Regions from separate parts of the Paenibacillus sp. FSL R5-0470 genome, predicted to be linked through region 3. Evidence: predicted binding sites of a transcription regulator. Region 3 holds the regulator's gene; each other region holds the start of a gene.
What was found. Region 3 encodes Rex, which represses fermentation and respiration genes when NADH is low (regulators of the CRP and FNR family bind a similar motif). Its sites were predicted from a motif close to TTGTGAAATATTTCACAA; they were not measured.
Positions count from the first base shown of each region.

Region 1: MKY99_RS02085 (flavocytochrome c) is a predicted target of Rex. The motif match lies at 3,989-4,006, and genes of this name have one in related genera.
Region 2: MKY99_RS30155 (cytochrome ubiquinol oxidase subunit I) is a predicted target of Rex. The motif match lies at 5,878-5,895, and genes of this name have one in related genera.

Region 1 is NZ_CP150238.1:463,802-474,942, reverse strand. It holds gene MKY99_RS02110 (ABC transporter substrate-binding protein) at 1-131, shown strand, start outside; gene MKY99_RS02105 (hypothetical protein) at 193-333, shown strand; gene MKY99_RS02100 (MTH1187 family thiamine-binding protein) at 398-691, shown strand; gene MKY99_RS02095 (ABC transporter permease) at 688-1,449, shown strand; gene MKY99_RS02090 (ABC transporter ATP-binding protein) at 1,466-2,308, shown strand; gene MKY99_RS02085 (flavocytochrome c) at 2,423-3,973, opposite strand; gene MKY99_RS02080 (RidA family protein) at 4,266-4,646, opposite strand; gene nhaC (Na+/H+ antiporter NhaC) at 4,670-6,157, opposite strand; gene MKY99_RS02070 (MalY/PatB family protein) at 6,237-7,412, opposite strand; gene MKY99_RS02065 (PAS domain-containing protein) at 7,449-8,126, opposite strand; gene MKY99_RS02060 (WecB/TagA/CpsF family glycosyltransferase) at 8,364-9,113, opposite strand; gene MKY99_RS02055 (nucleotidyltransferase domain-containing protein) at 9,191-10,072, opposite strand; gene MKY99_RS02050 (YncE family protein) at 10,258-11,141, shown strand, end outside.
Region 2 is NZ_CP150238.1:6,798,916-6,810,056, reverse strand. It holds gene walK (cell wall metabolism sensor histidine kinase WalK) at 1-156, shown strand, start outside; gene yycH (two-component system activity regulator YycH) at 153-1,445, shown strand; gene yycI (two-component system regulatory protein YycI) at 1,484-2,224, shown strand; gene MKY99_RS30180 (MBL fold metallo-hydrolase) at 2,239-3,048, shown strand; gene MKY99_RS30175 (hypothetical protein) at 3,014-3,223, opposite strand; gene MKY99_RS30170 (trypsin-like peptidase domain-containing protein) at 3,598-4,842, shown strand; gene MKY99_RS30165 (cold-shock protein) at 5,262-5,462, shown strand; gene MKY99_RS30160 (cold-shock protein) at 5,555-5,785, shown strand; gene MKY99_RS30155 (cytochrome ubiquinol oxidase subunit I) at 6,009-7,403, shown strand; gene cydB (cytochrome d ubiquinol oxidase subunit II) at 7,400-8,416, shown strand; gene cydD (thiol reductant ABC exporter subunit CydD) at 8,416-10,182, shown strand; gene cydC (thiol reductant ABC exporter subunit CydC) at 10,179-11,141, shown strand, end outside.
Region 3 is NZ_CP150238.1:4,702,305-4,713,445, forward strand. It holds gene MKY99_RS20785 (DnaD domain-containing protein) at 1-284, opposite strand, end outside; gene asnS (asparagine--tRNA ligase) at 311-1,609, opposite strand; gene MKY99_RS20795 (acetate kinase) at 1,631-2,839, opposite strand; gene MKY99_RS20800 (3-hydroxyacyl-CoA dehydrogenase NAD-binding domain-containing protein) at 2,836-3,708, opposite strand; gene MKY99_RS20805 (AAA family ATPase) at 3,842-5,344, opposite strand; gene MKY99_RS20810 (hypothetical protein) at 5,337-5,879, opposite strand; gene MKY99_RS20815 (DUF5590 domain-containing protein) at 6,288-6,806, opposite strand; gene MKY99_RS20820 (amidohydrolase) at 6,976-8,277, opposite strand; gene MKY99_RS20825 (redox-sensing transcriptional repressor Rex) at 8,264-8,917, opposite strand; gene dinG (ATP-dependent DNA helicase DinG) at 9,049-11,141, opposite strand, start outside.

The DNA of each region.
Region 1 (11,141 bases), 2.6 Mb from region 3:
CCCCACGCTGGGGAGAGCAAAAAACCGAGGTCTGGCAGAATTACGGCGACTGGATGTATGATTTGAAGCTGCTGGACAAACCGCTGGATGCAGCTAGTGCATTCACGAATGATTTTTTACCGGCGGAGTAAATAACAATAATAAATGAAACACTTCGTTATCAAAGTTGGCCTTTTGAACTTACCTATTTCAATGAGAGTTCAAAAAGTCAGCTTTCAGAACCAAGAAGGTTGGACGTTACTTGAGGAAGGAGGAACGGAGCGTAGTGATGTGCTACGTGAGTACCGGACTTCCCAAGTTCGTTCAAGATTCGACGTCGAATCTGCTTCCTGAAAACACTTCGTTATCAAAGTTGGCTTTTTGAACTTACCTATACAATTTGAGAGGATTGATTATTGTGGCTAACACATTATTAAGCATTCAAGTAATTCCTAAGACTCCAAACAATGAGGACTCCATCCCATACGTAGATAAAGCGATTGAAGTTATTCAGAAGTCCGGTGTTAAACATCAGGTAAATCCACTGGAAACTACTATGGAAGGTGAACTGAGCGAGCTCCTGGAGGTTGTACGTCAAATGCAGGAGGCACTGATCGAAGCAGGTAGTCCAAGCGTGATCTCCCAAATCAAAATCGCTCATAACCCTAACGGAATCAGCATGGATAAATTGACGGAGAAATATCGGCCGTGAGATCGACCTGGAAGCTAATATGGCCGCCCCTTGTGGCGGTCGTCTTCTTTTTAACCGTATGGCAGTTATCTGTTTCTCTATTCCATATCGAATCCTGGATTCTGCCGAGTCCTGCTGATATTGCTCGCGAATCCACCAGTAATGCCTCAGGTCTCTGGGCTCATACGATGGCTACGCTCCGACTCACATTAATCGGTTTTCCTATTGGTACAGGTGTAGGCTTGATCGTCGCTCTACTTTTGCATCTTTTACCTTGGGCTAGACGGGCTTTTTATCCACTCATTATTCTGAGTCAAAATGTTCCCTCTATCGCACTCGGACCACTGCTTATCATCTGGTTTGGCTTCGGTCTTTTGCCCAAAATCGTGCTGATTACACTGGTATGCTTCTTCCCGGTAGCTGTCGCTGCAATGGGCGGCTTGTCTCAAAGTGATCAGGTCATGATGAATTATATGAAAATGGCTGGCGCAAGCAAGTGGCAAATCTTCACCAAGCTGGAGCTTCCGTCTTCTATCCCGGCACTATTTTCCGGTGTGAAAATATCTGCTACTTATGCGGTTATGGGAGCCGTGGTCGCTGAGTGGATTGGCGCGGATAAAGGGATTGGCTATTATATGCTGCTGCAAAAATCGGCTTACCGTACGGATCGGATGTTTGTCGCTATTGTTATTATTGTGCTACTTAGTCTTGTGCTTTTTGCGATTATCGCCTTGCTCGAAAAATGGTTAGTTCGCTGGAAACCGCGCCGTAACTCATAGAAAGGAAGATGCCTGTATGTCTCAAGCGACGCAAATAGAGCAAAGAACAACTGAAATCATAAGCTCTCCTGAAGCTCATACTGCACCACCTGCTCTTGAAGTAAGCGGCATCTCCAAGTCCTTCACCCATCGTCGCCGCGAGACGAACGTGCTGAACAACGTTTCTCTTAAGGTAGAACAGCAAGAGTTCGTTTCGATCGTCGGTCCTTCCGGCTGCGGAAAAAGCACCTTATTCCATATGATCGGCGGACTAGTGAAGCCCGATGCAGGAACGATCCGCATGAACGGCAGAGCCGTTACGGGTCAACGTGGTGAAATCAGTTATATGCCGCAGCAGCCTGCGCTTTTTCCTTGGCGAACGATTGAAGATAATGTACTTCTAGCCGGGGAAATTAAAGGCGCTCTGCAGGATGGAGCTCGTGAAGAAGCGCGCCAGTGGCTCGCCAAGGTTGGCTTGAATGGATTCGAACAGGCTTATCCGCATATGCTGTCTGGTGGGATGCAGCAGCGTGCTGCTTTTCTCAGAGCATTGCTGGCTCCGCAGGAGTTGATGCTGCTCGATGAACCTTTCAGCGCATTGGATGCACTAACTCGCAGTGAAATGCAGCGCTGGCTGCTGGAGCTGTGGGAGGAGAATCGCCGCTCCGTGCTATTCATTACCCATAACATCGAAGAAGCGTTGCTGCTCTCGAATCGTATTTATGTATTCTCGGGTCGCCCCGGCTCCATCCTACATACTGTTGATGTGCCATTTCCACGGCCACGCCGCGATGAGATTACGGATTCCCCGGAATTCCTTAAACTCAAACGCCAGCTGTCACAGTGGATGCGAGAAGAACAAGCTAAAAGCGAGAAATAGCTTTTTGAATAGAGGTCACTCCACTCACTTTAAACGAGAGATTAAACAAAGAACCGCCCGGGCTTCAATTAGCCCAAGCGGTTCTTTTGTTTTAACCAGAATAGCAGTTAAATCTTATTGTGCTTGTACAAACTCAGCAGATTTAATCCCTGCTTGACGGCCGAAAATAATGATTTCAGCTACAGAGTTACCACCAATCCGGTTTTGACCGTGCAATCCACCTGTAACTTCACCAGCCGCATACAGGCCAGGAATAGCAGCGCCGTCTTTATTTAATACTTCTGTGTTCGTATTGATCTTCACGCCGCCCATGGTGTAATGAATCCCTGGGGCGATCTTAATAGCGTAGTAAGGACCCGCGGACAAATCGTTGTCCATCCCTGTTGTTCTGCCGAATTCAGCATCGTTCTTGTTCTTTACCGCGCTGTTCCAAGTATCAAGTGTCGCTTTTAGCTTATCGGCTGGAACACCGATTTCTTTCGCCAATGCTTCGATGGTATCCGCTTGGATCACGAAGCCCATTTTGTCATATTGTTCAATTGCTTTCACGCGTGATTTGACACCGGAATCAAAGACAAGCGTAGCCGCTTTTTCAGGAAGTGCATTGATCGCTTCGGTAACTTTATCACGTGTAGTCAATTCGTTTACGAACCGTGTGCCTTCGCTATTTACGAGGATAGAACCTTCGCCGCGTACAGCTTCCCCGATCAGATAAGATTTTTCTTGTTGAACTGTTGGGTGAACCTGGATTTGATCCATATCAACGGTCGTTCCGCCAAGTGCCTCAATCATCTTGATTCCGTCGCCGGTACTGCCGATTTGGTTAGTCGTTACGTATCCTTCCAGATCAGGTCTAACTTTTGATATCATATCCATGTTGGATCCAAAACCACCTGTTGTTACAACAACTGCCTTCGCTGTAATGGTTTTTTCATCAGCTTGGTTAAAGAGTACTTTGACGCCGTTAGCCTTACCGTCTTTTTGAGTAATTTCTTTAACATCCGCGTTCACAAACAGTGGAATTTCTTTTTCTTGTACGTTTCTAACCAATCCTTTGACAAGGTATTGGCCTACCGCAGAGCCGTCTTCTGGACGGTGGGTGCGTTTTTCACTCATACCGCCTGTGATTGTAATATTGTTCAGCTTGATTCCGATCGAATCCAACCAATCGATTGCACTTGCGGAATTGTCAACGAAGAAACGAAGCATCTCTTTATCGTTCGTGTCATGGCCGCCCTTTAGTGTCTCTTCATAAAACTTATCATTGCTATCTTCAATGCTTTGCTCTTTTTGAAATTTCGTTTGGGAAGCGTTCATTCCTGAGGAGGATTTACTTGTATTCCCACCTGCAACCGGCATTTTTTCTAAAATAACAGGGTTCAAGCCTTTGGCCTTAGCTTCCAGTGCAGCAGACATTCCTGCACCACCAGCACCAACAATAACGATATCATAATTATCTTTTAATTGATCCAGTGGTGTGTAACTAGCTTCTGATGCACCTGATACGGCTTCAGCTTTATCATTTTTGGCCGTCTCATTTACCTTACTTTTGTTCTCGTTGCCATTACTATTACCTGCGCTGTTGCTATTACTGTTACCGCAGCCTGCGATTACGAGCATGACAGAGAGAATGAGAATGAGAGCAGTACTTGTTGTCTTCTTCATCTTTATAACGCCCCTTTGTGAATGTTTTCACATTTATAATAACGCAAAGATGCTGTTTTGGGAAGTTTTTTATGTAATTAGTTATGGTTACTGTTACATTTCCATGAATATTTTCATTTAAATTTTCATAAAAATTCTTACTTTCAATATTTCCGCTGCTTACTACTCAAAAAAAGCCACCCTTTCCAGGGCGGCCATCTGCCTTATTTTCTAATCCTTTTTCCATACAGGGTGTGCAGGCTTAACTATCTGAAATTCTAAGCAACCCGTAATTTGAGCGTTACTGGATCACTTATGGTATATAAGCAATAACTTCAATTTCTACGAGCCCATCCTTAGGCAGACGTGCTACTTCAACAGCGCTGCGAGCAGGGTATGGCTGAGCAAAAAACCTTCCATAAATCTCATTCACCTTAAGAAAATCATTCATATCCTTTAGGAAAACGGTCGTCTTTATTACCTGATCCATGCTTGTACCCGCCGCTTCCAGTATGGCTTTGACATTCAGCAACGACCGTTCCGTCTGTTCCTCAACCGTAGCAGGAAAAGTCCCCTTAACCGGGTCTAGTCCGAGTTGTCCTGAAGTATATAGGACATTCCCAAGCTTTACAGCTTGAGAGTAGGGTCCAATTGCACCTGGTGCATCCGTTGTTATTACAGTTTCTTTATGCATATTTGTCATTTTAAAAGACTCCTTTATCCAGCTTGTTCATTAGTGTTACCGTCATATTCCTTTAGCATTTCTGCCTGTTGCTCTGGCGTTAACTTTGCGATACCGAATCCCGTGAAGCCCCATATCGTCGCAAAGATTATTCCTGTCCAACAGAGAACAGCCCAAGGTAAATAATCTAGCGTTGCAACACCCAGCGTACCCGCCATATAAGCACCTGCAGCTGTCCAAGGCAGAATAGGCTCGGTAATCGCCGCTGAATCCTCGATGGTACGTCCCAAGTTCTTCGGATGCAAGCCCCGACGGATATATGCTTCACGCAGCATTTCACCTGGCATTAAGATGGATACCTGACCATTACTTGTAACTCCGATCATCGTAAGACCTGTAACAATTGTTGCTACGATCATTGAACCTGTGGAATGGACGAACTTCAAAAGCTTATTAACAATCAATTCCAAGGACTTCGTCAGAGATATGGTTCCAGCGAACGTGATCGCACAGAAGCAAATGAGAAGTGTACCCATCATGGAGTTCATTCCGCCACGATTTAGGAGACGGGGTACATCTTCAATAACGTTGGCAGAATCAAATCCAGCTACTTGAACCATAGAAATATTGAATCCATTAACAACAGAAGAAACAACATCATTCAACGTAAAGCCCTGAAATATAAGTGCGTTGGCCATAGCGAACATAGAAGAGATCAGCATGACCGGTATTGTCGGTTTCTTCGTAATCGAACCATACAAGATGATTAATACAGGTACTAAGAGCAGCAGATTAAAGTCGTAAATGGTATCCAATGATCCCATGATCGTTCCAACCTTTTCCGGAATAACAGCACCCGCGGCATCTGTGTTTAGGCCTGTGATAATAAAGACAACGCTTGCAACGATAAAGGATGGAAGTGTGGTATACAGTAAATGTCCAATATGTTCATATAGATTGACACCTGTTGCTAACGCAGCAATATTTGTTGTGTCTGAAAGCGGTGACAATTTATCGCCAAAATAAGCACCTGCAACAACAGCACCAGCCACTGCCGCTAGGTTCGCATCCATACCCGCACCAACGCCCATAAATGCAACTCCGATCGTTCCCGCTGATCCCCAAGATGTGCCCGTACAAAGCGAAACGGCAGCTGTCGCCATAAATGCGGTAATAAGCAGGAATTGTGGACTAATGATTTTCAATCCATAAAAAATCATCATCGGGATCGTTCCGCCAACCATCCATGCCCCAATCATAAAACCAACCATGATCAGAATAAGAATGGCAGGCATCGTCTTCGCGATCTTACCAGCGATAGATTCTAGTATGTCGTTGTAGCTATAACCAAGAATAATCGCGATAATACCAGCAACAACCGCAGAGGTAATAATAAGTGGCTCTGGTGGTAATTCATACAACACATACCCTAAACTAAGTAGCACAATCATCGTAATAATCGGTAATAGCGCTAAGAACATCGTCGGCTGTTTCTTGACTTTTGGTGTTTCTGATTTGGACATGATTATTATCCCCCTTGATACGGATCTGAGAAAGGCTACTAACGAGGTCTTTCAAGGTCATTGATAAAGAGTTTTTTTATTATGAATTTTTTAATGGATAGGCTCGGTACAGCCGATGAAAAGCTTCTTGCAACATGGGCAGTGGCGTTGCAATATTTAAGCGAATAAAGCCTTCTCCTGATGCCCCAAAACCTGTTCCAAAGCTCACACTAACCTTCGCATCGGACTCAATCCATTGCTTTAGCTCTGCTTCGTTGGTGCTAATTGCCCTACAATCCACCCATAACAGATAGGTTCCTTCTGATTCGATCACGCGAAGCTCAGGCATATGTTCAGTTATATAAGCATTCACCCAAGCGATATTGGCTGTGATATACCCTCGTAATTCTTCCAGCCATTCATCGCATTCCGTATAAGCCACTTCTAATGCAGGTACTGCAAAAAAGGTTGGGTTATGACAGCCTGCTTGCTGTAAGCAATGTCTGAATTTCTCACGCAGCTGATCATTCGGAATCACGATGTTAGCAATTTCAAGGCTTGCAAGATTGAAGGTCTTCCCTGGGGAAGTACAGATAAAGGATCGCTGCTCTGCCTCAGTCGATATCTTTCCGATTATCGTATGCTCATGGCCTTCATGGATAAAATCGGCATGAATATCATCCGATACAATATAAGCATCATACTTTGTACACAAGCTAACGATTCGTTCTAGTTCAGCTCGTGTCCATACTCGTCCAACCGGATTATGCGGTGAGATGAGCAGTACAATTTTAACCCCTGCTTGCATCTGCAACTCCATATCAGCAAAATCTATCTCATAACGCCCGTTCACTTCACGAAGTGGACTTTCCACTAATACGCGGTTATTTAGTTCTACCGATTTAGCAACCGGCTGATAGGCTGGAGTATGGATTAACACTTGATCACCTGGTTGAGTGAAGTTCTGAATGATCAGAGAAACCGCTTGCACAATACGAGGGCAAAACACGATCCATTCTTGCGGAACCTCCCAATCGTAAGCTTTTTTAATCCATCCCTGAACTGCCTCATAATAAGGTGGAAAAGGATCGGTATATCCATATATGCCATGCTTCGCCATCTCCGTTACTCGCTCAATCACCTGTGGAGGGGCTTGAAGATCCATATCCGCGACGGAAAGCGCTATCATTTCTCTACCCAAAACTTGCGCCATGCCATCCCATTTAGCGCAATTGGTCCCATATCGGCTAACAACCTTATCAAATTCTATTGACATCTAGCCCACTTCCTCTCTTGAGAGTTCTGTTTATTCTCACTTAATTTTTTGCAAATAACGATAAACTGTTGGCTCAGATATCATCAAGGTCTTAGCGACTTGAGAAACTCCACCTTTAAGTAGAAACACGCCCTGCTCGTTAAGTACTTTCACAAGTTCAATCTTCTCTTTCGAGGACAATCGCTCTGCCGGGACATTAATTTTACCGAGCACCGAATCAATCATGTGCTGGAGCAGGTCATCTACGTTTCCTTGTAAATACTCTTCCGTCTGCTTCTCTACAACCTCTTGTTGTGGTATTAACGGTACTGGTGGAAGTGTTGATCCTCCTTGCAAAATGTTTTGTATCCACTCAGCTGCAACCTCCATATGCGTGACATCAATGTTAATACACATCATACCGACCAATTCGCTGCTGCTGTTTTTAATATAATAAGTAGCGGAGCGAAATACCTGACCTTGCGAACCACGCGCTTTATAGTTAGCAATAAACGGTTGCTCACGGTAGGACTCATCTTTCAACAGCTTAAGCACGAGATCTGTTGAACTATCGCCTACTTTACGCCCACTAATGTATCCGTTCTCAATAAAAATAATTGAACGCTCTGGATTGCTTATATCATGAATAACAACCTCACATTTTGAACCTATAATTGAAGCAATAAAAGAAGCGATTGGAAAATAGGACTCCAGGCAGCTGCGATCTTCTAACATGTGAGCATCTCACTCCTTTCGTTTTACGTCTTTTCTATTTTGATAATAATTTATTATCTTGATAAGATTTTATTACAACATTCTTAAAAAAGCAATCAGTAATATATTGGAATTGTTCCAGCCAATATTCTCTCTTAAATACTTAGGGCATATTTCCTGTAAAGCGACAACAAAAAAAGTCTTTCACTATTTCTACAAATTGCAGAAATAGTGAAAGACGATATTTACTGCTGTATCTTATTTCCTAATCATAGCTCGATACACGAATTTAGGAAGAACTGCTTGCCTACGCCAGCGCGACTTTTGTCCTTTGGCCACAGGTGCGAATAAGAGTCGATGCAGCCACTCCAAATTGAATTTCTTCCATATCGCAGGGGCTGGAGTCACTTTTCCCGCTATAACATCCAAGCTTCCCCCCACGCCAAACACAACCTTAACCTGAGAAAGCTCCTGTTTATGCTTATAAACCCACTTGTCAGAGTATGGAGCCCCCATCGCGACAATCAGGAAATCTGGCTGTGCGTGCTGAATCTCTGCCACAATGGCCGGTTCCTCTTCTTTAGCAAGAAAACCATTATGTCTTCCGGCAATTTTCACATTCGGATATAGCTCTGTAATCTTTTCGACCGCTTTACAGCTGGTATGCTCATCCGTGCCTAAGAAATAAAAGCTCCAGCCCAGCTTATTCCCTTGTGCGAGCAGCTCAAGAAGTAGTTCATACCCCGTAACTCGTTCAGCTATAGGGTCACCTTTTCTTCTCGATGCCAGCACAATGCCAATCCCATCAGGAGTAATCAAATCTGCCTCATGGAGTATGGTTCGAAGCAGCTCATCCGATTGGCTTGTTATCGTAATTTCCGGGTTCGCCGTAATCAAATGAAATAGCTTCGGTTCTCCGGATTGAATATGTTTTGTTAGATGAAGTGTTGTCTCGTTTAGTGTTAGTTTTGAAAAAGGAACGCCTAATATAGAGACTGTCCCAGCCATTTAATCACCTCTTACTGAAAAGTTCATTCCAGTATACCTTACCGTAATCAAGAAGGATAGTCAGCGTCATTACTCCGTTATTCCTCCAAAAACTTCCACCACTCTATTAACCAAGGTTCATCGATCCCCCGCAGGCGGAATTCCTCCAAAAGTATCTTTCGAAATTGTTTTTCCATTTTGACAAAATTATTGTCCTCCTGGTACATGGGAGCAAAGGATTCATCCTCTCTAAGATAACTCCAAAAATCGCCTGCACACTCCAAAATCTTTCGACCTACGACCGTTTGCTGCGCTACGGGAACAAGCCATTTGTCATAGGGATACGGATAACCTTCAATAGTGATTGCACAGCGTAAAGCCTCTTTATAAAGGGAAACCGCTAAGAACAAGATTGGAAATGCGTCGCCACGAACTACAGGATTATCTAGACTTCTGGCATAGCTTCTTAGCTGTATGTATGAATTCTTACGAAATTTCATTAGTACTTCAGATTGGAGTGGAACATAGGAATGAAAAATTGACTTCAGATCCAGCTGATCGTAGTAAATATAGGACACCGATGCATTCCACAGCCATTCCATATCCCCGCTCATTAAAGCTTCTTTGATATCAGATATTTTATGGAGTGTATAATGCCCTGTCTTCCCACTCGGAAGCCTTAAATCCATAAAAAAACTACTGTGCTCCGGAATCAGCCCTGCTTCCTCGAACCGATGATTAATACTGTTGTAAGACTCATCCTCACAAATAATGATTATATCTACATCCGACTGCCCATCTACCACCCCGAGTGCGGTCGATCCATCTAGGATAATGCTTACCCTCTGACGATCTTCTTGCAATAACGGATGATTTAGGATCTCTTGCGTAATGAACTTTCCAATCTCCTCTAGTAATTCGCGATGAAGTAGCAACTTATCAGGTGTTAGTAAAATATCCGACAATACTGATTTCATCATCGTATCCATCAGCCTCCAATCGATCTCAATCCCCTTGTAAATATAGCGCTTACATTTAATCTGAAATGTGGATTTTGGAATATCATTCTATACTCTAGAGATACATCTTGCAACGATATATAGTACCCTTTTGCCCTTGCCCAAATATAATGAATCATCTAGTCATTTGAAGAGGGGGTTATATCATGGCGTTACCCACCATCATAACCACAGTTCCTACATCCGTACCTGTCGGAGATATTGAGGTAAATCCCATCACCAATCGGGTATACTTCGTAAATCCTAACACTACAGCCGGAACTGTTGGTGTATTAAGCACCCTGACCAATCGGATCATTGCAACCATACAAGTAGGTAGATTTCCGCTCAAGCTTGCCATCAACCCAAGAACAAACCGTGTGTACGTCACCAACTTCCGCGATGGAACGGTATCTGTAATTAGCGGACGGACAAACCGTGTAATCAAGACCCTCCAAGTGGGCAGGAACCCTGATAGTGTTAACGTTAATGTTCGAACGAACCTGATTTATGTGTCGAGTGCCTCTGGCATCGTAACCGTCATCGACGGCAGATCGAACTGCATTCGGACTACTATCCAGATCGGCGGCCGCCCTTCCGCTATCGTCATTAATAAACGTACCAATCGCATTTATGTAACGAATACGATAAACAATTCCGTATCTGTCATTAACGGTAGTACACAAACTGTAATAGCAACCATCAAGGTTGGCAACAACCCAGTAATCACACCTGCGCTAAATCCGATTACGAACCGTATTTATGTAGCGAACAACTTAAGCCGCTTTCTTTCCGTGATCAATGGCCGCACCAACAAGCTCCTCAAGAATGTACAGCTTGGACGGTTACAAAGCGAGGTCATCCTTAATCCGCTTACAAACCGTGTTTACGTGTCCAGTGCTCAACAGGTTAAACAAGGGAAGCTTTTTGTGCTTAATGGAAATACCAATAAAGTGATTGCAACTAGAGTGTTATCTTCCTCCTCCAGCACATTCATCAACCCGATTACAAATCATTTATTTGTCAGTAATTTCAATAAGAACAGAATGTC
Region 2 (11,141 bases), 2.1 Mb from region 3:
TCACGGAATATGGGAGGCACCGGACTTGGCCTTTCCATTGCCCGGGAAATTGTGAAAGCCCATGGAGGCTCTATTTCCCTGCAATCCGAGCTTAATGAAGGCTCTAAGGTAACCTTTACACTACCTCTGAATGCGCAAAGGGGGAGTGAGGCATGAAGGAGAGATTGAAGTCATGGATTCTAGCCTTGCTCGTGCTGGGAAGTCTTGTTGAGAGTTACTATTTGATTTATCGCTTGCCTGGTGCAGACTCAGCGGTACTCTCCGAGAATCTATATGTGAAGACAGACAATATGGGACCGGAGGAAAAGGTTGAGAACCTGCTGTACCCTGATAAAATGATCATCCATATGGGCGATAACAAGCATACGCTTTTTTATCCAGACTCAACGTTCTATAGCTTGATTATGAATCGGTTAAAAGGGCGTGGATTTGAAAGCTTCCAGCGGCACTCGGTACAGGATTATGATTGGGATAAGATTCGAAATGAGAATCCGGGGATTGAGCTTTCGTTCGGATCCGGCATTCCGGTAACGTTACTTCAGCGGGTTATGCAGCTCTCACCTGATTCCCTATTTGAAGGAGAAAGCATTGATCGCATTTGGATCTATAACATTAAGAATGACTCCAAAGCGCATGCCATTTTCTTCAGTACGAGAGGCGACATTATATATGAAGCGGCAAAAGCGGATTTAACTGTGCAAGACGTGCAGCAGCATGTGGATTTCGGCAAGAACTGGACGCCTTACAAGTCCGTAGATGGTGATTATTATGTGCCAGACAGCAAGATTTCTCTGGTTCAGGTTGAGATGCCTTCAGGCATGTATACCATAGAACAAATGCAGAACAATCTTTTCTTCGATGTTGGAAGCACTAGATATATTCGCGAGAAAAATGGCTCGGAGATTTATACGGATAGCAAACGGAGTCTTCAGGTCGATAAGGAACGGAATTGGATGAGCTATAGCGATCCTGCCGCACTTCCAGCCGGAGACAGTACACCTGCCAAGGATGCGCTTGAAGCTGTAGAATTTGTGAACCAACATGGTGGATGGAATGGAACCTATCGTCTTGAAGCCACCGAGGAGGGGAGACAGGAGAGAAAGGTCTCTTTTCAACAATATTATGGTTCCTATCCATATGGCTCCTATCCGATCATGAGTAACTCGCAGCTGCAGTATGGTGTAATTAATCTGGAATTGCAGCAAGGCACCGTATCCTCTTATGAACGCTCGTTAATCTATATTGATGAGAGTAAGGCAGAGAAGAAAATCGTAGAGCTATCTGGAGGCGTGGAGCTAGAGAATCAATTGTCTGCGGTTAGCAAAACTTCGGCAGTGAAGGATTTAACGCCTGCGTATGTACCTGTAGTGAAAGAAGAGAAGCTGCAACTACTTCCAGTCTGGAAGGTTACGCTTATTGACGGCAGCGTTCTTACATTAAATTAATGTACAAGTTGTTCATATAACATTTAGGAGGTAAGGGTATGGATTGGGGAAGAGCCAAAAATGTACTAATTTGCGCCTTTTTAGGTCTAAATCTGCTGCTATGTTATCAGCTGTGGATTGATTTGCGCGATCAGGTTAGTGCCAATCTCGATTTCACTTCCCTGTCCGAAGAAACCCAGGCGGTCATGGAGCAGAAAGGGATTCGTGTGTTGTGTCCCATTCCGGCTTCTACCCCGCAGCTTCCTAATATAACTTATCGATATTCTGCTGAAGAGCAGAATGAACCACCCATTAAATTAGATGTTCCTATAGACAGCAAGCTGATCTATTCTTCCTTCACTGACCTTAGCAAGGCGCTTGAGAGTCAAATACCGGATATCGCAAATTATCGTTTTGATTCTCAAGAAAGTGAAGTTGGGAAGTTCGTGCTTCACCCGCTAGTTCAGAATCAGTGGTCGCTATTCCGAGTTAGGTTAGAGTTGATTAATAGTGATCAGAAGATTGTAGCTTTCCGCTCACCTAAGATTGAGATAGGGGCAAGCAGTAGCGATAAGGAACAGAAGGTACTGCCGGCATCGCAAGCGCTTAGCAGTTTGATTGAAAAATATTTTCCGGCAGACTCCGTAGTAAAGGAGATTGAGCTTGGTTATTATGGTGAGTTGTTCAACTCCGAAAGTCAGGTAGCGTCGCCAATGTGGCGGTTCATGCTGGAGAACGGCAATGCCTATTATGTGGATGCTATAAGTGCGGATATCATTAGTCCGAAGACAACAGATTAGAAGGAGTAAGGAAAATGGGGATTTCATTTACAGTACTGTCCAGTGGTTCTACCGGAAATGTAACGGTGGTTCGGAACGGGGAGACAACACTTATGATTGACGCGGGACTAAGTGCCAAGCGGATCGATGAGCTGTTGGCCATGCGCGAGCTAACGGGTAATGATATAGACGGGATTCTAGTCACACACGAGCATTCCGATCATATTAAAGGACTCGGGGCAATGGCCCGTAAATACGATCTTCCGATTTATGCGAACACCAATACCTGGGGAGCCATCGAAAAAGGCATTGGAAAAATACCCGACTATAACCGAATCATTATGGAGTCGGGACAGCATAGGGATTTTGGTAGTCTGCGTGTAGAATCGTTTGCAATTTCTCATGATGCGGCGGAGCCGGTGGGTTACAATTTTTATGATGGAAAAGAAAAACTGTGTGTAGCTACAGACCTGGGGTATGTTAGCGACAAGGTAAGAGATGCAATTTCAGAGGCCGACGTATTGGTGCTGGAGGCGAATCATGATATTGAAATGCTGAGGATGGGACGTTATCCGTGGAATACGAAACGACGCATACTTGGCGACATGGGTCACCTTTCTAATGAAGCAGCCGGAGCAGCACTAAGTGAAATTCTCACAGGACGGACTAAACGTACCTATTTAGCGCATTTAAGCCGGGATCATAATATGATGGATTTGGCTAAAATGTCGGTACGTTGCGCAATGGAGGATCGGGGCTGTTTCTTTAAAGATAGTGAGTTTAAGCTTTGCGATACGTATTATGACCAACCTACGCCATGGGATAAGTTGAGCCAGTTGTCATAAGCTGATCAAGCTCAGCAGTCTTTCGTTCTAATTCTTGGCGGGAGATCAGGCCTTTATCGATCATCAATTCGATCATAGCACTGAAGGCAAGGGTCATATGGTAGTGTTCATCCTTCAAATCGCCAAGCTTACCGATAAACTCCACCAGATCCATACTTGTGGAAAAAGAATTCATAATTATACCTCCTTATGTAGTAAAAACAGAACTGGAGTTGTAAAAAATTCGCAGGCTTTTTACCTCAGGAAAATCACGAATTGAGGGTTGCCTGTGATACAATTATAGACGTGATAAGCAAACTCTAAATTTATGGAACCTTTCTATTAGTGTAGTCTTTTAAGTTACAAAATATTCCTAGTAGAGAAGATATATTGAAAGATTCTAAAATTCTTTCGATTAACTGAAACTATTGTGTGGTTAATGGATAAAGTGAAACTTTTTAGTGATTGTTGGAGTCTAAAGGATGCAGAGGTATATGCTTGGAACGTGATTGCTAGAGGTTCAGGTTTTAGATACTGTGAACGGTTGGCAATAGAAGGGGGAGATTTTCGGTGGGATTGTTTGATGACGATTTCTATTCAACTAAAGTATCACGGTCCAGAGGGGATGAAGCATCAAAGGGATCATTTGCTAACCGCAAGCATTCTGTGCGAAGATCGCGCAAGGGCTTATCCACTTGGCAAATATCCGCCGTCTGCTCCTTAATCAGTGCTGTGGTGGCAGTGTTTTTATTCAGTATGCTTACTGGACAAATGAGTCACGAAACTGCCCCGAAGTCGGTAGTAACAACTGGGGAGGTTGCCCCAAGCAGAGATCCGTTTGACCGTATCATTCAAGCCGCTGCTACGGTTCGTCCTGCAGTAGTAAGTATTATCAATCATAAAGAAGATAATAAAGAATTGAACATTCTGGATGAGTCAGCATTAGGCTCTGGAGTGATTTATAAAAAGGTAGATAATAAAGCATTTATCATTACTAATAACCATGTCATCGAAGACTCTAGCAATCTTGAGGTCGTAACAGTAGATGGCGAGACACGTAAAGCTACACTCGTTGGAACGGATAAAGTGAGTGACATTGCGGTGCTTTCTATTGATGCCAAGGGTATCAATACAATCGCAGAGCTCGGGGATTCCTCGAAGCTTCGTTTAGGTGAAACGGTCATTGCCATCGGAAACCCGTTGGGACTTGGTGACACATTGACTTCAGGTATTGTCAGCTATACTGAACGGAAGGTTCCCGTATCCTTGAATCAGGACGGCGTATATGATTGGGAGCAAGAGGTCATTCAGACCGATGCAGCAATTAATGAAGGCAATAGCGGCGGGGCGCTTGTAGATCTGGATGGTAAAGTCATCGGTATTAACACGATGAAAATCTCCGATGCAGGTGTAGAAGGGCTGGGTTTTGCTATTCCAGCTAACCATGTGATAGATACCGCTAATGAACTGGCTGAGAAAGGGCGAATTGCCCGTTCCTACTTAGGCGTATATTCGGTAGATTTAAACAATCCTTACATTCCTCTCGCAGAGGACCAACGCAAGGAATTGAACCTACCGAACAATGTTAAGGATGGGGTTGTCGTTCTGGATGCTGTTGGACCTGCACAAGAAGCGGGAATACAGTTCAATGATGTAATTACGAAATTTAATGATGAACCTATTACATCCACGCTTTCCCTTCGCAAGTATTTATATAATCAGACGAAGATTGGTGAGGATCTGAAGATTACCTATTATCGAAATGGGAAAGTCAATCAGACTACAGTAAAACTTCTTGAAAAACCAGAGGAATAATATGCTGGAAGTCGGCATATAATGATATAGCAGTAATGACAAGTAGAGCGGACTACCCCTTCGGTTGAGAAGGTAGAGCTTCCTGAAATAGCGATACTCTGTATCGCTATCGGGGATCTATTTCTTCTAAAGTTTTGATAAATATGGCAATTATAAGCTCATTTAATCAATTTTGGGCTGACTGGCAACCCTTACATTGGAAGGTAATACTTATTAGGGTAGAAACGGATATATACGGATGCCAGCTTGCCTTTGCTAATCAGGTGTGGTAATATGATATCAATCATACATTTAGTCCCTAATTTTCGCATTGAAAAGGGCTGTTATATTCGGTAATACAACCTTTTTCAATGTGTGAATTTTTTCTTTGTTTGAAGATAAAAAGAACATATTAATTTAAATTTGTGGAGGTAACACACATGCAAACAGGTACAGTTAAATGGTTCAACGCAGAAAAAGGATTCGGATTTATCGAAGTTGAAGGCGGAAGCGACGTATTCGTTCACTTCAGCGCAATCACTGGCGACGGCTTCAAAACTTTGGACGAAGGCCAACGCGTTGAATTCAACGTTGTTCAAGGCAACCGTGGACCACAAGCCGAAAACGTTGTAAAACTGTAATAATAGAAGAAACCGTCCCAGCTTGTGAAAGTTGGGACGGTCTTTTTATATCTAGTTAGTCACTATTGACTTACAGGATGGGAGGAACGGCAATGAACTACCGGAAGAAACCTTTGGAAGAAATACCGGAAGAAAATACCGCGATTTGGGCGTGTACCAATGATGGATGCAACGGATGGATGAGGGATAATTTCGCATTTGAACATGCGCCTTCTTGCCGTCTATGTGACTCTCCAATGGTTCGCAGCACGAAGATGCTACCACAATTGCTTAATTCGAATGGCGATCTCAAATCGCTGAAGAAGGGTATTTCCATTACCTAACCAATGCCTTTATGAGTCAAGCTTGTTATAGAACAGTGAACAACTTCAAGACGGTCAAACCGTCTTATTTTTTTTGCTTTTTTTAAGGTAAATTGTGATTTTTGTCACAAATCATTTGAATTTCACCGTTAAAAGCACCCCTTTGTGTGACATTTATCACAAAATGACGTCTAAATTTTTGACACAATATAATTAACGAAAAGGGGAGAAGGAAGGGAAAAATATGGATACAGTAATGCTGTCGCGTATACAATTTGCGTCGACGACAATATTCCACTATTTCTTTGTACCGGTATCAATCGGACTAGCGCTCTTGATTGCGATCATGGAGACCATGTACGTTAGAAAAGGCAATGAAGAGTACAAAAGAATGGCACAGTTCTGGGGAAAGCTGTTTCTCATCAACTTTGCAGTAGGGGTAGTTACAGGTATTTTGCAGGAATTTCAGTTCGGGATGAACTGGTCTGATTATTCACGTTTTGTGGGTGATGTCTTCGGGGCTCCGCTTGCAGTTGAAGCATTGGCAGCCTTTTTTCTGGAGTCTACTTTTATTGGGATCTGGATATTCGGCTGGGACAAAGTGTCCAAAAGAGTGCACTTGTTATCCATCTGGCTGGTAGCATTCGGTACGATGTTATCCGCTTTCTGGATTCTAGCAGCGAACTCCTTTATGCAGCATCCTGTGGGCTTTGCGATAAATAATGGACGGGCAGAAATGAATGATTTCTTCGCGCTCATTACGAACGGACAATTGCTGGTTGAATTCCCGCACACGGTTCTTGCTGCGTATGCAACAGGCGCCTTCCTCGTAACGGGTATTAGTGCGTATAAGATATTGAAGAAACAAGATGTATCTTTCTTTAAGAAATCTTTTCAAATTGCAGCAATCGTAGGTATCATTTCTTCTATTGGTGTAGCCGTGGCAGGCCATGCGCAAGCACAGTATTTGGTTGAAACTCAACCTATGAAGATGGCGGCTTCTGAAGGACTGTGGGGTAAGAGTGGTGACCCAGCGCCTTGGACCGTATGGGCTAACATTGATCCTGACAAGCAGGAAAGTTCTGGAGAATTTCAAATTCCGTATATGCTAAGCTTCCTTTCATACAGTAAATTTTCCGGTGAAGTTAAAGGTATGCTTGAGCTGCAAGCTGAGTATGAGCAAACCTATGGCCCCGGTGACTATATCCCGCCAGTACGTACGACATTCTGGAGTTTCCGGATCATGGTTCTAGCAGGAACATTGATGATTGTACTGGGTATGTACGCAATGTATTTAATGTGGCGCAAAAAGATGGACCGTCCAAACACTTGGTTTATGCGGTTTATGTTATGGGGACTATTGCTTCCTCCAATCGCGAATACAGCGGGTTGGGTCATGACCGAATTCGGGCGTCAGCCATGGACGGTATTCGGACTGATGACAACGGAAGACAGTGTGTCGCCTAATATTACGAGTGGTCAGGTTCTATTCTCTGTTATTTCTTTTACAGCGATTTACGCCATTCTCGGATTAGTTCTTATTGGTTTGTTTATGAAAGTGATTAAAAAAGGTCCTTATGCGATGGATAACGATCACGGGGATTCGCATGATCCATATAACGAGGAGGGCGCCCAATGATGTCTCTTAATGAATTGTGGTTTGTGCTCATTGCAGTTCTGTTTATAGGGTTCTTCTTCCTGGAGGGTTTCGATTTCGGCGTAGGGATGGAAACACAAATTCTCGCTAAGAATGATACAGAGCGCCGAATATTGATTAACTCGATCGGACCCTTCTGGGATGGAAACGAGGTATGGTTAATTACTGCTGCGGGTGCAATGTTTGCGGCTTTCCCTGAGTGGTATGCAACGTTGTTTAGCGGATTTTACATTCCCTTTGTCTTTGCTTTATTAGCTTTGATTGCACGTGGTGTTGCTTTTGAATTTAGAGGTAAACGGGATTCCGTAGCTTGGAAAAAAACTTGGGATGTTTGTATCTTTTTCGGCAGCTTCCTCCCACCGTTCCTCCTTGCTGTGGTGTTCGCCAGCTTCATCAAAGGTTTGCCGATTGATGGGGATATGCAAATGTACGCAGGTTTTACAGATATCGTAAATGTGTATACCGTAGTAGCTGGTGTGACTGTTGTCCTTCTTTGTTTGGTACATGGTCTCATGTTCACAACGTTGCGTACAGTGGGTGATCTACAGGCTCGCGCTCGAAAAATGGCGCAAAGATTGCTTTTGCCACTTGGGGCTCTATTGCTCGCTTTCGTGGTAATGACTTATTATATGACTGATATTTTCGAACAACGTGGTTTAGTTCTTATGATTATAGTAGCGCTGGGAATTATCGCGTTCATATTATCGGGTTATTTCATGACGAAGAAGAAGGATGGCTATGCTTTTGGTATGACAGGAGCGGTAATAGCATTGTCCGTAACTTCCATCTTTGTAGGATTGTTCCCACGTGTTATGATTAGTTCAATCGATCAAGCCTTCAATTTGACAATTACCAATGCGGCTTCGGGACATTACTCTTTAAAGGTAATGACGATTGTGGCGCTGACCATCCTTCCATTCGTATTGGGATATCAAATTTGGAGTTACTTTGTCTTTCATAAACGCGTTCACGAGAAGGAGCATCTTGAATACTAATGGATAAAAATTTGCTTGGGTATAAAGGAGTTAAGCCGGTATTTCTGATCGTTGGCCTCCTTACCCTGGTGCAAAGCATGTCCATACTTCTGCTGGCCAAATGGCTGGCAGAAGTCATCTCTGCGCTATTTGCAGGAGAACCTCTGAAGGAACAATGGGCTACTTCGCTATTGTTCCTTCTTGCATTTCTAGTGCGCCATGCTTGCGCCATGCTGATGAGCCGTATCTCTTACCGCTTTGCGGAAGCAACGGGCAGCAATATGCGGAGGGAAATGATGGATAAGCTCTTCCAGCTTGGACCCAGAATGGTGGGCGGGCGTGGAACCGGGGATCTTGTCACACTTGTGCTGGAAGGCGTAACAAAGTTCCGCACATATTTAGAAGCGATTATCCCTAGAATGGTAGGGATGTCAATTACACCGATTTTGGTGCTTATTTATATCTACAAGATGGATACCGCGAGTGGGATAATTCTAACGATCACTATGCCGATTATTATTGTTTTTATGATCTTGATCGGGATGACGGCTCGCAAGCAGATGGACCGTCAGCTGAAATCTTATCGTACCTTATCTAATCATTTCGTAGACTCCCTCCGTGGGCTAGAAACGCTGAAATTTCTGGGCCGCAGTCGTAGTCATAGCACGAGTATTGCTACCGTCAGCGATCGGTATCGCTCGGCGACGATGCGTACACTGCGAGTAGCCTTTTTGTCTTCGTTCGCGCTGGACTTCTTTACGATGTTATCCGTTGCTTCCGTCGCGGTAAGTCTCGGCCTGCGTCTGGTCAACGATCAGATGACACTGGTTACGGGCTTAACCATTCTGATCTTGGCACCGGAATATTTTTTGCCTGTACGATTGGTAGGTTCCGATTTCCATGCTACTCTCGATGGTAAGGAAGCCGCTGAGGCAATGAAAAGCATTATAGATCAGGATGAAGTGAAAGCTGAAGTAGTAGGTTCTAATGGTGACCAAGCATTGAGATCAGCATCGAAAACACCAGAAGAGATATTCACTTGGCATAAAAATAGCGTACTTACATTAAATGATGTCAGTGTGAAATACGAGGAAGCTGGTCTTTCTTCGCTGGAAGCGGTGAACCTACAATTTAAAGGAGCAAGCAAAATTGGGATTATCGGAGAGAGTGGGGCCGGTAAATCTACACTAGTCGATATCTTGGGTGGTTTCTTACACCCTACTTCAGGAAGTATCACAGTAAACGGTACAACGGTTAGCGCATTAACGGATGAGGCTTGGCGAAAGCAGACCTCGTATATCCCGCAGCGCCCTTATATTTTTAGTGGTACATTGGCTGATAATATTCGCTTCTATTACCCTGAAGCTTCTATGGAAGCTGTGGCTGCAGCTGTGAAAGCTACTGGATTATCAGAGCTGGCGGCAACCCTTCCGAATGGCTTGGATGAGATGATCGGCGGCGGAGGTCGTTCGTTCAGTGGCGGGCAGGAGCAGCGGGTTGCGCTGGCTCGAGCTTTACTCAGCAGTCGTCCGATTATGTTATTGGATGAGCCGACGGCACATCTGGATATTGAGACGGAATATGAGCTTAAGGAGACGATGGTGCCTCTTTTTGAAGGAAAGCTGGTCTTTCTGGCTACACATCGCCTGCACTGGATGCTTGATATGGACATTATTGTAGTAATGAAACAAGGAAAAGTGGCAGAAATCGGTACCCATCAGGAATTGCTTGCCCGCAAGGGTGCGTATTATGAGTTGATTGGGTCGCAATTGGAGGGAATCCATTGAAACGTGAAGGATGGTTTGCTCCGTATGTATCGTCGTATTTTTGGCGTTTTGTGCTTATTATCGTGCTTGGGGCGTTGACGATTTTTACAGCCTCATCATTAATGTATACTTCAGGATTTCTGATCTCAAAAGCGTCTACACCCGTCGAAAATATTCTAATGATTTATGTACCGATTGTAGGTGTGCGTACGTTCGGAACGAGTAGGGCTGTCATTCATTATGTAGAACGTTTAGTTGGGCATGACACGATTTTGCGAATTCTATCTAAGATGCGTGTGCGTCTGTACAATATTTTGGAGCCACAGGCTTTGTTCCTGTCGTCACGCTTCCGCACTGGGGATATTCTCGGGATGCTTGCAGATGACATTGAATATTTGCAAAATGTATATCTGCGCACCGTGTTTCCAAGCATTATTGCTTTGCTGATTTATGGAGCAGCTGTGATTGCACTGGGTACTTTTGATATCGCCTTTGCGCTATTGATGGCTCTGTATATATTGGTGTTAGTAGTGGTGTTGCCGTTCTTATCTCTATTGTTCACACAGAAACGCCAACGTGAAGTGAAAGTAGAGCGTAATCGTCTCTATCAAAAGCTGACTGACGCCGTACTTGGTATGGGTGACTGGGTCATTAGTGGACGACAAAGCCAGTTCGTAGACACTTATGAAGCAGATGAGAGAAAAGTAGCCAAAACCGATGCAGCGCTGCGCAGCTGGGCACGTATTCGTACGTTCATTGGGCAAGCGGTAATTGGGATTGGTGTGCTTTCTATGCTATATTGGGCCGCTGGAGAGTTTGCAGATGGTGCTATTGCGGGTACATTGATTGCGGCGTTCGTATTGGTTGTTTTTCCTGTAGCAGATGCCTTTCTGCCAGTGTCTGAAGCGGTGGAGAAAATCCCGCAGTACCGTAACTCCTTAGAGCGATTGTCTGGTGTAAATGGAACTGAGCAGAACATC
Region 3 (11,141 bases):
TTGTCTCCATCGATGCTAATAAAACCTTCCTTCATAAGCTTCTGCAACTCTCCTGCTAGTACAGATATGCTACGGCCAGTTACAACCTGAAGCTCCTCAAGAGAAGGGAAGTCAATCCCTTCCACCTGCCTGAAAGAAAGCAGATGTATCAGCAGCATAGCTTCACTTCCGCTTAAATTCAGCTTCCGGTAATACTTCAGTAATGCGTAAGGTATGACGGCCATTCCGTTCTCCAGACCGAAGGAGACGCCTTCGCCCCAGGTACTCCATCCTTTGCCGTCCATGAACGTCCCCCTTCAAATATAAGAACTTATGGGTAGAGACGGTACAGTGTACGTGGGAATGGAATAGTCTCACGTACATGGTCAAGGCCACAGATCCAAGCTACAGTACGCTCAAGTCCAAGTCCAAAACCAGAGTGAGGTACAGATCCGTAAGTACGCAGATCCATGTACCATTTGTAAGAGTCCATCGAAAGATTATGCTCTTTGTAACGCTCTTCAAGCAGCGCAGGATCATCGATCCGCTGTGAACCACCAATAATCTCTCCGTAGCCTTCTGGAGCGATCATATCCGCACACAGTACGACTTCCGGACGGTTTGGATCTGGCTTCATATAGAACGCTTTGAAAGAAGCAGGATAATGAGTAATAAATACAGGTTTATCGTATGCTTCTGCGATTGCTGTTTCATGAGGTGCACCGAAATCATCACCCCAAGCAATATCTTCAAAGCCTTTATCGTTCAAGAACTTGATCGCATCGTCATAAGTAATGCGTGGGAATGGTGCTTTGATATTCTCCAGCTTGGAAATATCGCGACCTACCGCTTCCAACTCCGCACGGCAATTCTTCAATACAGATTGCACTACGAAGCTAATAAATTCTTCCTGAACCTTCAAGCTTTCTTCGTGATCTGTAAAGGCCATTTCTGGCTCGATCATCCAGAACTCAATTAAGTGGCGACGAGTCTTAGATTTCTCTGCACGGAAAGTTGGTCCAAAGGAATATACACGGCCTAGTGCCATTGCCGCAGCTTCCATATACAACTGTCCGCTTTGTGTTAGATAGGCGTCCTCATCGAAGTACTTCGTGTGGAACAAGTTAGTAGTTCCTTCTGCTGACGTTGGCGTCAGAATCGGAGGATCCACCTTTGTAAATCCACTCTCGTTGAAGAACTGTTGGATTGCACGAATAATTTCCGCACGAATTACCAGAACAGCCCGCTGCTTCGATGCACGCAGCCAGAGGTGACGGTGATCCATCAAGAAATCTACGCCATGCTCTTTCGGAGTAATTGGATAATTCTCTGTAAGATGCAGAACTTCAATTCCAGTTACAGTCATTTCAAAACCAGATTGACTGCGAGGTTCCTCGCGGATAATTCCGGTCACATACAAAGAGCTTTCCTGTGTGAGGCTCTTAGCTGCATCCCATACCTCTTCAGGCACTTCTGATTTCACTACAACTCCCTGAATATAACCTGTACCATCGCGAAGCTGGAGGAACTGAATTTTACCACTGGAGCGCTTGTTGTTTACCCAACAACCGATAACAACACTCTCTCCAACATGTTCATTCACGTTCTTAATTACACTCTTGTTAGTCATGCCTTCAATCTCTCCTCTAATTTAGCCGTTAATTCCTTGCACAATACGGTGTGTATCACGTGCAATGACAAGTTCTTCGTTTGTCGGAACTACTAGCACTTGTACCTTGGAATCTTCCGTAGAGATACGACGTGGATCGCCGGAACGAACTTTGTTAGCTTCAGCATCCAACTCAATACCCAGGAACGTAAGGTTATTTAGCAGTTTCTCACGAAGCAATGAAGCATTTTCACCAACACCGGCAGTAAATACGATCGCATCTACACCGTTCATGGCAGCCGTATATGAACCGATATACTTGCGCAAGCGGTACTCATACATTTCAAAAGCTAGTGTGGAATTAGGCTCACCTTTTTCCATACCATCAATAATATCGCGCATGTCACTGCTTACGCCCGAAATTGCTAAGAGACCACTATGTTTATTCAACATGGAGTTAACTTCGCCTACGGACAATTCTTCCTTGTTCATCACATAAGGGACAATTGCTGGGTCAAGATCACCACTACGAGTACCCATCATCAAACCTTCCAGAGGGGTCATACCCATGGAAGTATCCACGGACACTCCACCTTGAACTGCAGTTACACTACCGCCGTTACCGATATGACAAGTAATGATCTTCAGATCTTCCAGCGGACGCTCCAAGTACTCCGCAGCAGCCTTGCTTACGAAGTCGTGTGATGTACCGTGTGCGCCATAACGACGAACTTTATATTTATTGTACAATACTCTAGGAATAGCGTACATATAAGCTTTTTCAGGCATGGTTTGGTGGAATGCAGTATCGAATACAACAACCTGCGGTACACCTGGCATATTTACTTCAGAAGCCGTAATCCCCATCATTGCTGCTGGGTTATGCAGTGGTGCAAGGTCAAACAATTGACGAATTTTCGTTTTTGCGTCAGCATCCACAAGTGCGGAGGATTTGAAGAACTCTCCACCATGCACTACGCGGTGACCTACAGCATCAATTTCTTTAATAGATTCAATTACACCATGCTCTTTGTCTGTAAGACAAGCAAGGACTTTGCGGATCGCAGTATTATGTTCCAGAATTTCGCTTACTTCTGTCACTTCCGCTTTGCCAGTAGGTTTATGATTCAGAATGGAGGAATCCATCCCAATACGTTCAACCAAACCCTTAGCCAAAACCGATTCATCGGTCATGTTATACAGCTGATATTTCAAAGAAGAACTACCTGAGTTAATAACTAAAATATTCATACACGGTCACCATCCTTGTCGTACTTGAAGAAGCCTTCTCCTGATTTCATACCCAGTTGTCCTGCACGTACCATCTTCTTAAGAATTGTAGAAGGACGGTATTTCAGCTCTCCGTATTCACGGAACATATTTTCGAGTGCCGCAAGTACCGAATCCAGGCCAAATCTGTCAGCCATTTCAAGCGGTCCATATTGGAATTGATAACCAATACGCATAGCATCGTCAATATCCTGTGCGGAGGCAACGCCTTCTTGTAGCACATGCATAGCTTCATTGATAAACAAGCAAATGAGGCGTGATGTTACAAATCCTGGGGATTCATAAATCATTACACCTTTTTTCTCAACAATCTCATCAACAAAGGATTTTGTATCTTCAAAAGTAGCATCTGAAGTTTTCAGACCACGTACGATTTCTACAAGATCCACTTTAGCTACAGGATATATGAAATGCATTCCGATCACGCGTTCCGGATACATCGTAGAACTTGCAAGTTCAGTCAAGCTAAGTGTTGATGTATTGCTGGCAAGAATAATGTGGTTCGGGCATACTTGATCCAATTGATTCAAAATCTTTTTCTTTTCTTCCAAATCCTCAACAATGGTTTCGATAACCATGTCACAAGAGCTGAGCTCCGCGAAATGTGTCACTTTTTGAATGCGGCTAAGAATCAGCTTCTTCTCAGCTTGAGTGATCGCCCATTTCTCCAGTTGCTTATCTAGACTTGTCTCGATCATTTCGTAAGAGTAGTCCAGTTTCTCCGCGGTTTTCTCCACTAGTAATACATCCAGGCCTTTGGCTGCTAACATTTCAGCAATACCTTGTCCCATTGTGCCACCGCCGATGACACCTATTTTTTTGAAATTCATAAAAAAGTCTCCATCCTTTCAGGTATCTATACTTTTGTATTGTACCTTGTCTGTCGCAAAAATTTATAAAGCCCGACATATAATGATATCTTAGCATGCCTGAAAAGTAAAAAAAAATAACCAGCATAAATATTTATGCTGGTAAAAGGACGCTGTCACGAAATTGACATCGAAATTGCTCTCCAGAGAGTACTTCTTCCTTCATTAAAATGTCAAGAGAGTAATCAAATACATTTCGTTGCTTTTCAAGGTGCTCACGAGTGCGCGTCATCAGCTCATCCAATATCTTACTATTTTCCTTCATAAGCTCTTCAGTGGTAACCATTTCCAGCTTAGCGATACCCAGCGAAGTTAAACCTGACTTCATCATCGTTTCCACAATATTCAGCGCCTGATCGAAATCACCGCGTGAACCTGTGCTTCGTCCACCATAATACATTTCTTCAGCAGCTGCTCCACCAAGTGCAATCATAATCTGATCTTCGAGATAATCTTTGGTGTACAAATACTGCTCTTGCTGAGGATTATGTCGCACATAACCAAGGGCTTGCCCACGCGGAGTCAGCGTAACCTGACTAACGCTTCCGGGACGAAGGAGCTCTGCCATAATGGCATGTCCCAATTCATGAATGGCGACTCTCTTTTTCTCTTCATGATTTGTTTCTCTATCCGTTTTTTCACCCATCATTACCTTGTCAATCGCCATCGACAGATGCCGCTGCTCAACTTTCGTCAAGTCCTCACGCATCATATAAATCGCAGCCTCATTCATGACACTTTCAAGCTGAGCACCGGAAAAGCCATAGGCTTCTTCAGCGATTTTGTCGAGACTCACCTCTGTATGAAGAGGCTTATTCTTCGCATGCAATTCGAGAATCGATTTGCGGCCCTTTTTGTCAGGCATGTCCACTTGAATATGACGGTCGAAGCGTCCAGGACGTAACAATGCTGAATCAAGCATTTCTTTCCGGTTTGTTGCAGCTACCAGCAAAATACGCGGAGTTTCGTTATTATAAATACCATCCATCTCGGTCAATAGCTGATTTAAGGTCTGATCATATTCACGTTGCTGACCGCCTTCGCGCTTACCGCCAATTACGTCAATTTCATCAATAAAAATAATGGCACTTTGTTTGTTCTCCTTAACAGCACGGTTACGAGCATCCTTGAACAAATCGCGGATCCGACCAGCCCCGACACCAACATACATTTCTACAAATTCACTACCTGATGCAGCTACGAATACGGAGTTTGTATAATGCGCTGCTGCTCTGGCCATAAGGGTCTTACCTGTTCCTGGAGGGCCAGTGAGCAGAATCCCTTTCAAAGGACGAATCCCAAATTTACTAATCTCCTCGTGCCGGATCAAAAAATCGAGTGCCTCACGAAGCTCTTGCTTCGCATTGTCTTGCCCACCAATTTCTTCAAAAGTGAGCTTTGAAGGCCCTTCCTTCTGGCGTTTCTTCCCCGCACCAGCGTTCACCGTAAGCCCGCCACGCAAATGAGCAATTATAAGTAATGCAGTAAGCATTCCAGCTGCTATAACAATCGGGAATATATTAATACCTAAAAAAGCCATGAAAATAAACAGCACAGGAATAAATCCGAGTAAAATTTCTTTAAGGTACTTAGGCATTATTCCATACCCCCAAGGTCGCAGGTTTTCGCGGCAGAATAATAAATTTGCTTTCTTTTCCATTACTCAAGCTTACGTACACATTGTTGTCGTCGATATCAGTAGATGCTATCACATCTTTAAATTCCGTATTTTGCTGTTTCAATCTATCAAGTTCTGTAGGTATAATCGTATATTTACGGCTCTCCATGGCTTCAGCTACAGAGAACATCGCTTTATCCCAGTAATCATCCAATAGTTCACTTGAATTTTGCTCCACATCGAGTTTAAGTTTACGTCCTTCAATCACTGATTTTCCTTCTTTGGATACATACGATACTAGATCACGTAAATTCGTGCCCGGCTGCAAATCAAGTTTCAAAGTGACCTCATCGCGGTTAATACTAATATGTGAAGTATTTACTCCCTCAAATCCGGTTACAATCTTTTGGAGCGGTTCCTGTAAAGCAAACTGACGATATAAAAAGAATCCTCCGAATAATAGCATAGCCGACAGTAGAGACGTTATCAGTACAGGTACAAGACGTAATTTCAAGAAACGTCCTCCTCTCAAAGATGAAAAAATGTAAACAGAATGATCCAAAGTCATAGCTGCTAAGAGCTCATCAGAGCCTGACGTTCTACTAACACTGTTCTAATTACAAACAGTAGTATATCACAGGTGTATATACTATATTGAAAAAAAGTGTGAAGATATTTAAAATTTTATTTTTTAATTCTTTCCATTTTATTAAATTTATTGATTTAATTCGACAAAAAAAGGGCTGTTACTCTTAACTAACAGACCTTTTTTCGTATGAATCTTTAAATACCAATACATAAAAACTACTCTTATAGTATATCACAATTCGTGTACTTATAGTATATCAAATAATATGTCATTTTAAAAAACAAGCGAACCATAAATGGTCCGCTTGTTTCTCCTATAATGCTTTTGTTTAATTTAGCGGCTAGGTAAACTGTAACCTTCACCCATTCGAGCCCCATCTGAGAACCGATAAAATTGATAATAATATCGACCGCTTTGTTTATAAAAAAGCTGCCAAGCATACTCCCCGTTATATACTCCTGGCAACAACCGCTCAATGCTGATGTCCGGAAGATCGGCTTTTATAAGGCTACGCATTTTCGCTTCAGAGGTCCCTTTACTTAGTTCTTCAGCATATACTGCGTCGGTTCCTTCAGCAAACTTCCCGTCTACAGTAAAACGTACCCAAACCATCAACTCGGTCCCGGCTTCATTCTTCCCTGTTAAGACCCAGTACACCGCATTTTCATCCCACACGGATTTCTGCGCTTTGGTTACCTCTGTCAGACCAGCACTGGTTTTAGCGACATCCTTAGCGATATCTCGCTCGTTCCATTGATCTTTCATAATATAAGCATAGAACTGGATAAGTCCAAACAGAAGGAGCAGAATCAGAACTGACCCCAGGAGGATCCATTTTTTCCTTTTCTTCAAGGTACAGCTCCCTTTCTAGTAATATATCTTTTTTGATTATATAACACACCTGTGTGTTTATCCAAAGTTTCATATCCAATTCAATGATCTAATTATCAGAAACACAAAAGGCTGTAACTTTGCAATCGCAGAAAGTCACAGCCTTTCAGTTATTCGTTATGATCTTAGACTACCGTTTAAGCAGTCCATCAAATGATTCTTGCGCCTTACGACGGATTGCTTCCTCATCTAGCGTTACACATTCTCCATGTTTTACAACCTGTTTACCATTCACCCATACATGTTCAACATCCTTGGCACTGGCAGAGTATACAGCATGAGACAACAGATCTGTGTGTGGTAGCAAATGCGGCTGGTCTATATCAATCGCGATAAAGTCCGCTTTCATGCCAACAGCGAGTCTACCCACATCATTTAAAAAGATAGACTTTGCGCCATACTCTGTAGCTATACGCAGCGCTTCCGGAGCTGGAACAGCCGTCGGATCACCACTTACACCTTTATGGATGAGGGCTGCAAGACGCATCTCTTCAAACATATCCAGGTTATTATTGCTTGCCGCACCATCTGTACCCAGTGATACCTTCACACCAGCCTTTAGAAGATCCGTAACCCGAGCCACTCCACTAGCCAGTTTCAGATTACTTCCTGGGTTATGAGACACGCCTACATCATGACGAGCCAGTATCTCGATCTCTTCATCATTCAAATGAACGCCATGTGCAACAATAGACGGACGTGTGAACATTCCAAGCTTCTCTAAATGCGCTACAGGCCGAAGTCCGTAATCCACCACATTCTGCTCCACTTCGCGTTTGGTCTCGGACATATGGGTATGCATCGGTAAATCCAAATCATGTGCCGCTTGAACAAACTTAACAAAGAAGTCCGGTGGGCAAGTATATGGGGCGTGTGGCGAGATCATCGTCGTAATTCTACCATCAGCCTTACCATGCCAATTTCGTGCAAAAGAAATCGCTTCCGCAAGCTTGTGATTTTGTACTTCCTCTGGGCATAATCCGATTACGCCTCTCATCAGTACAGAACGAATGCCTGATAATTCGACTACCTCTGCTACTCGATCCATATGATCATACATATCCAAGAAGGTTGTAGTACCACCTTTTAGCATTTCCAGTACCGACAAGGAGGTTCCCCAGTATACATCTTCTCCAGTGAATTTCGCTTCCATCGGCCACATCTTCTCTTGAAGCCACACCTGAAGTGCTAAATCATCTCCATAACCACGAAGCAATGACATTGCCGCATGGCCATGTGTGTTTACCAGACCTGGCATAAACAGCAGACGACTGCCATCAACAACTTGCACATCATCTTCCATTAAAGGCTCTTCTTTTCCTATGTAAGTGATCAAATCATCTTCAATAGTCATATATCCATTCAGAACCGGCTCATCCGTTCCCGGAATAAGAAAACGCCCGCCCTTAATAATCGTTTTACTGCTCTTCATTTCCGGTTTCTTCCTTTCCGTCTTTCAAATAATAAGCAAGGCTTTGCAAATCCGTTGTAAAATCGGCAGCATGAACCCGGATATTCGATGGTGTTTTTAGAATCACTGGTGCAAAATTCAAAATCGCCTCAATGCCAGACTCAATGAGAATATCTGCTACATTCTGCGCTTCTGAATCAGGCACAGTAATGATCCCAATTCGAATACCTTGCTCACGAACCGTCTGACCAAGCTCCTCCATCGGTTGAACGGTAAGAGAGTTGATTTTCCGCCCTACCTTAGGTGCATAGGAGTCAAATATAGCGGTAATCTTCATAGTATCTTTCAGATAAGCATTGTAATTAGATAATGCATGTCCAAGGTTACCGGCACCTACTAAAGCCACATTCAATTGTTGATCCAGCTTCAGAATATGACGGATTTTTTCAATAAGATAAGTTACGTCATACCCGATACCTTTTCTACCAAAATCTCCAAAATAAGCTAAATCTTTACGAATTTGAGCAGGATTCAAATCAAGTTTTTGTCCTAGTTCTTGTGAGGAAACGGTTAATATTTCACGTTTCTGGAGATCATTCAAGAAACGCAAGTACACAGGAAGTCTGCGAACAACGGCTTCTGATATTTTATCCGATTTCATAATTTACCTCCTAATTTAAGTGATATTCTGTTCAAATCCTATCGAAATATCTGCACCTCGTCTCAAGGAAGAGCGGTATTCTTATACCGCCCTTCCTTGTAGAGAGATTAATAAGATCGATGACGTTCTTTTCAAGAAACGCCTCCGTCTTCCAACCACTCCGCTATACGAGGAACCATTTGATCCGTAAGCATATGCTCCATTTTCGGGCCAGGCAACGAATAGAGGAAATACTTCCCATAGTGAGATTCGATCACCCTTGTGTCATACACAATAACAATACCCCGATCTTGCGCTGTCCGTACCAGCCTCCCAAATCCTTGCTTGAAGCGAATAACCGCCTGAGGAACAGACAACTTCATGAACGGATTCTTTTTCTGGGCTTGTAATAACTCAGACTTCGCTTCCGCTAGGGGGTGGTTTGGCGGTTGAAATGGGAGTCTCACGATGGCCAAGCATGTTAATGCTTCACCTGGAATATCTACACCCTCCCAAAAGCTGCTTGTTCCTAACAGTACAGAAGCTGCACTGTCCTGAAAACGGCGGATCAGCTTGCTACGGCTGCCCCCCTCCACGCCTTGACCTAACACCGTGATCTCTTGTGAGGCTAGAGCCTCTTTCAGAGGATCGTAAACCTGGCGTAGCATCTTGTAAGAAGTAAACAGGACAAGCATCCGCCCACGTGTTGTAATAGCTGCTTCTGCTAGTGACTGTACGAGTGTATCGACAAATCGGGCATCGCCTACACTCCCCTTCACACTTGGGAAATCCCGCGGAATAACTAACAGCGCCTGCTCCCGATACTTAAAGGGAGAAGGCAGGAGTGATGTCATCAGACGCCCCTCTTCCGCAGCTTCATTAAGTCCGAGATTATCAATCATAAACTGGAAAGATTTATCCACAGAGAGTGTCGCCGAAGTTAGTACGATACTTTTCTTCTTGTCGAAAAACAGCTCCTTAAGCTGAGTACTAACATCAACAGGAACGGCATACAGCTGTAGCGATTTACTGCGATAATTTCCATTCGCCTCCAGCCAATATACTACATTCTCATCATTTAATCCCATAAAAAACCGTACTTGCTCACGTATAGAAGCTAAATCCTTAAATAAGCCGCTAATATCGGTAACTAGGCTATCTGAGGAAGATTGACCTTCTTGATCTCGCATCTCATTAAGCATTTTATCACCTTTACGGATAATTTCGCTTAATGTCAGATTCATAGTATTCTCTAAAGCAACCAATTCATCCCAATCTTTCGGTTTACGGGTAGGAAGTAGCCGCATGACTAACTGGCCGGCTTCTCCCGCCGCTGCATCGCTGCGTTCCGGCAAGAGGCTGAATAGTTTATCACTAAGCAGATCCCAGGTTTCTTTTACGGTAAGAAGGTCCGGATAGATTCTATCGATCACTCCGCTCCATTCAGAAGCTTCCTCACTGCCTGATGACTGAAGCATTTGGCGAAGTGTAGGAAGTTGGCCATTTCGACTATCCTTATAAAGACGCGATAGTGTATGTGCCACCGTGAAATGCTTCATATGCATGCCTAAATGCTTGCCAGCCACGTCCTCCAGATGATGGGCCTCATCTATTACAAGATGTTCATAAGCCGGAAGTAGTTGATGCCCAGCCTTAACATCTGCGAAAAGCTTAGAGTGGTTCGTAATGACCACGTCTGCAATACCAGCTTCATGCTTAGCCCGATGATAATAACACTTACGGAACCAAGGACACGAGCGACCCAGACAAGAATCGGTATCGCTTGCCACCGTCTCCCAAAAATCTCCGCCACGTCCACTTAGATTGAGCTCTTCGTCATCTCCTGATTCACTTTGTGTCAGCCAAACGATCATCTGAGCCGCAGTAAGCGCATCTTCCCTCGGACTTATAAAGTCTTTTTTATTAATTTTATGTTCGAACTTACGAAGACACAAATAATGCCCTCTGCCCTTAAAAATTGCAGCTTTAAATGGAAAAGGAACTACCTGCGTTAACAAAGGAATATCACGCTCACGCAATTGATCCTGCAGATTAATAGTATGAGTGCTGACCATGACTTTTTCATTAGTTCGTACGCTTTGGTATATGGCAGGCAATAAATAACCAAGGGATTTACCGGTTCCTGTCCCTGCTTCGATCAATAGATGCTTGTCTTCGGCAAGTGCCGTCATCACCTCATTGATCATAATATCCTGAGCTTCTCGGCTTTCATACTGTGGCAAAG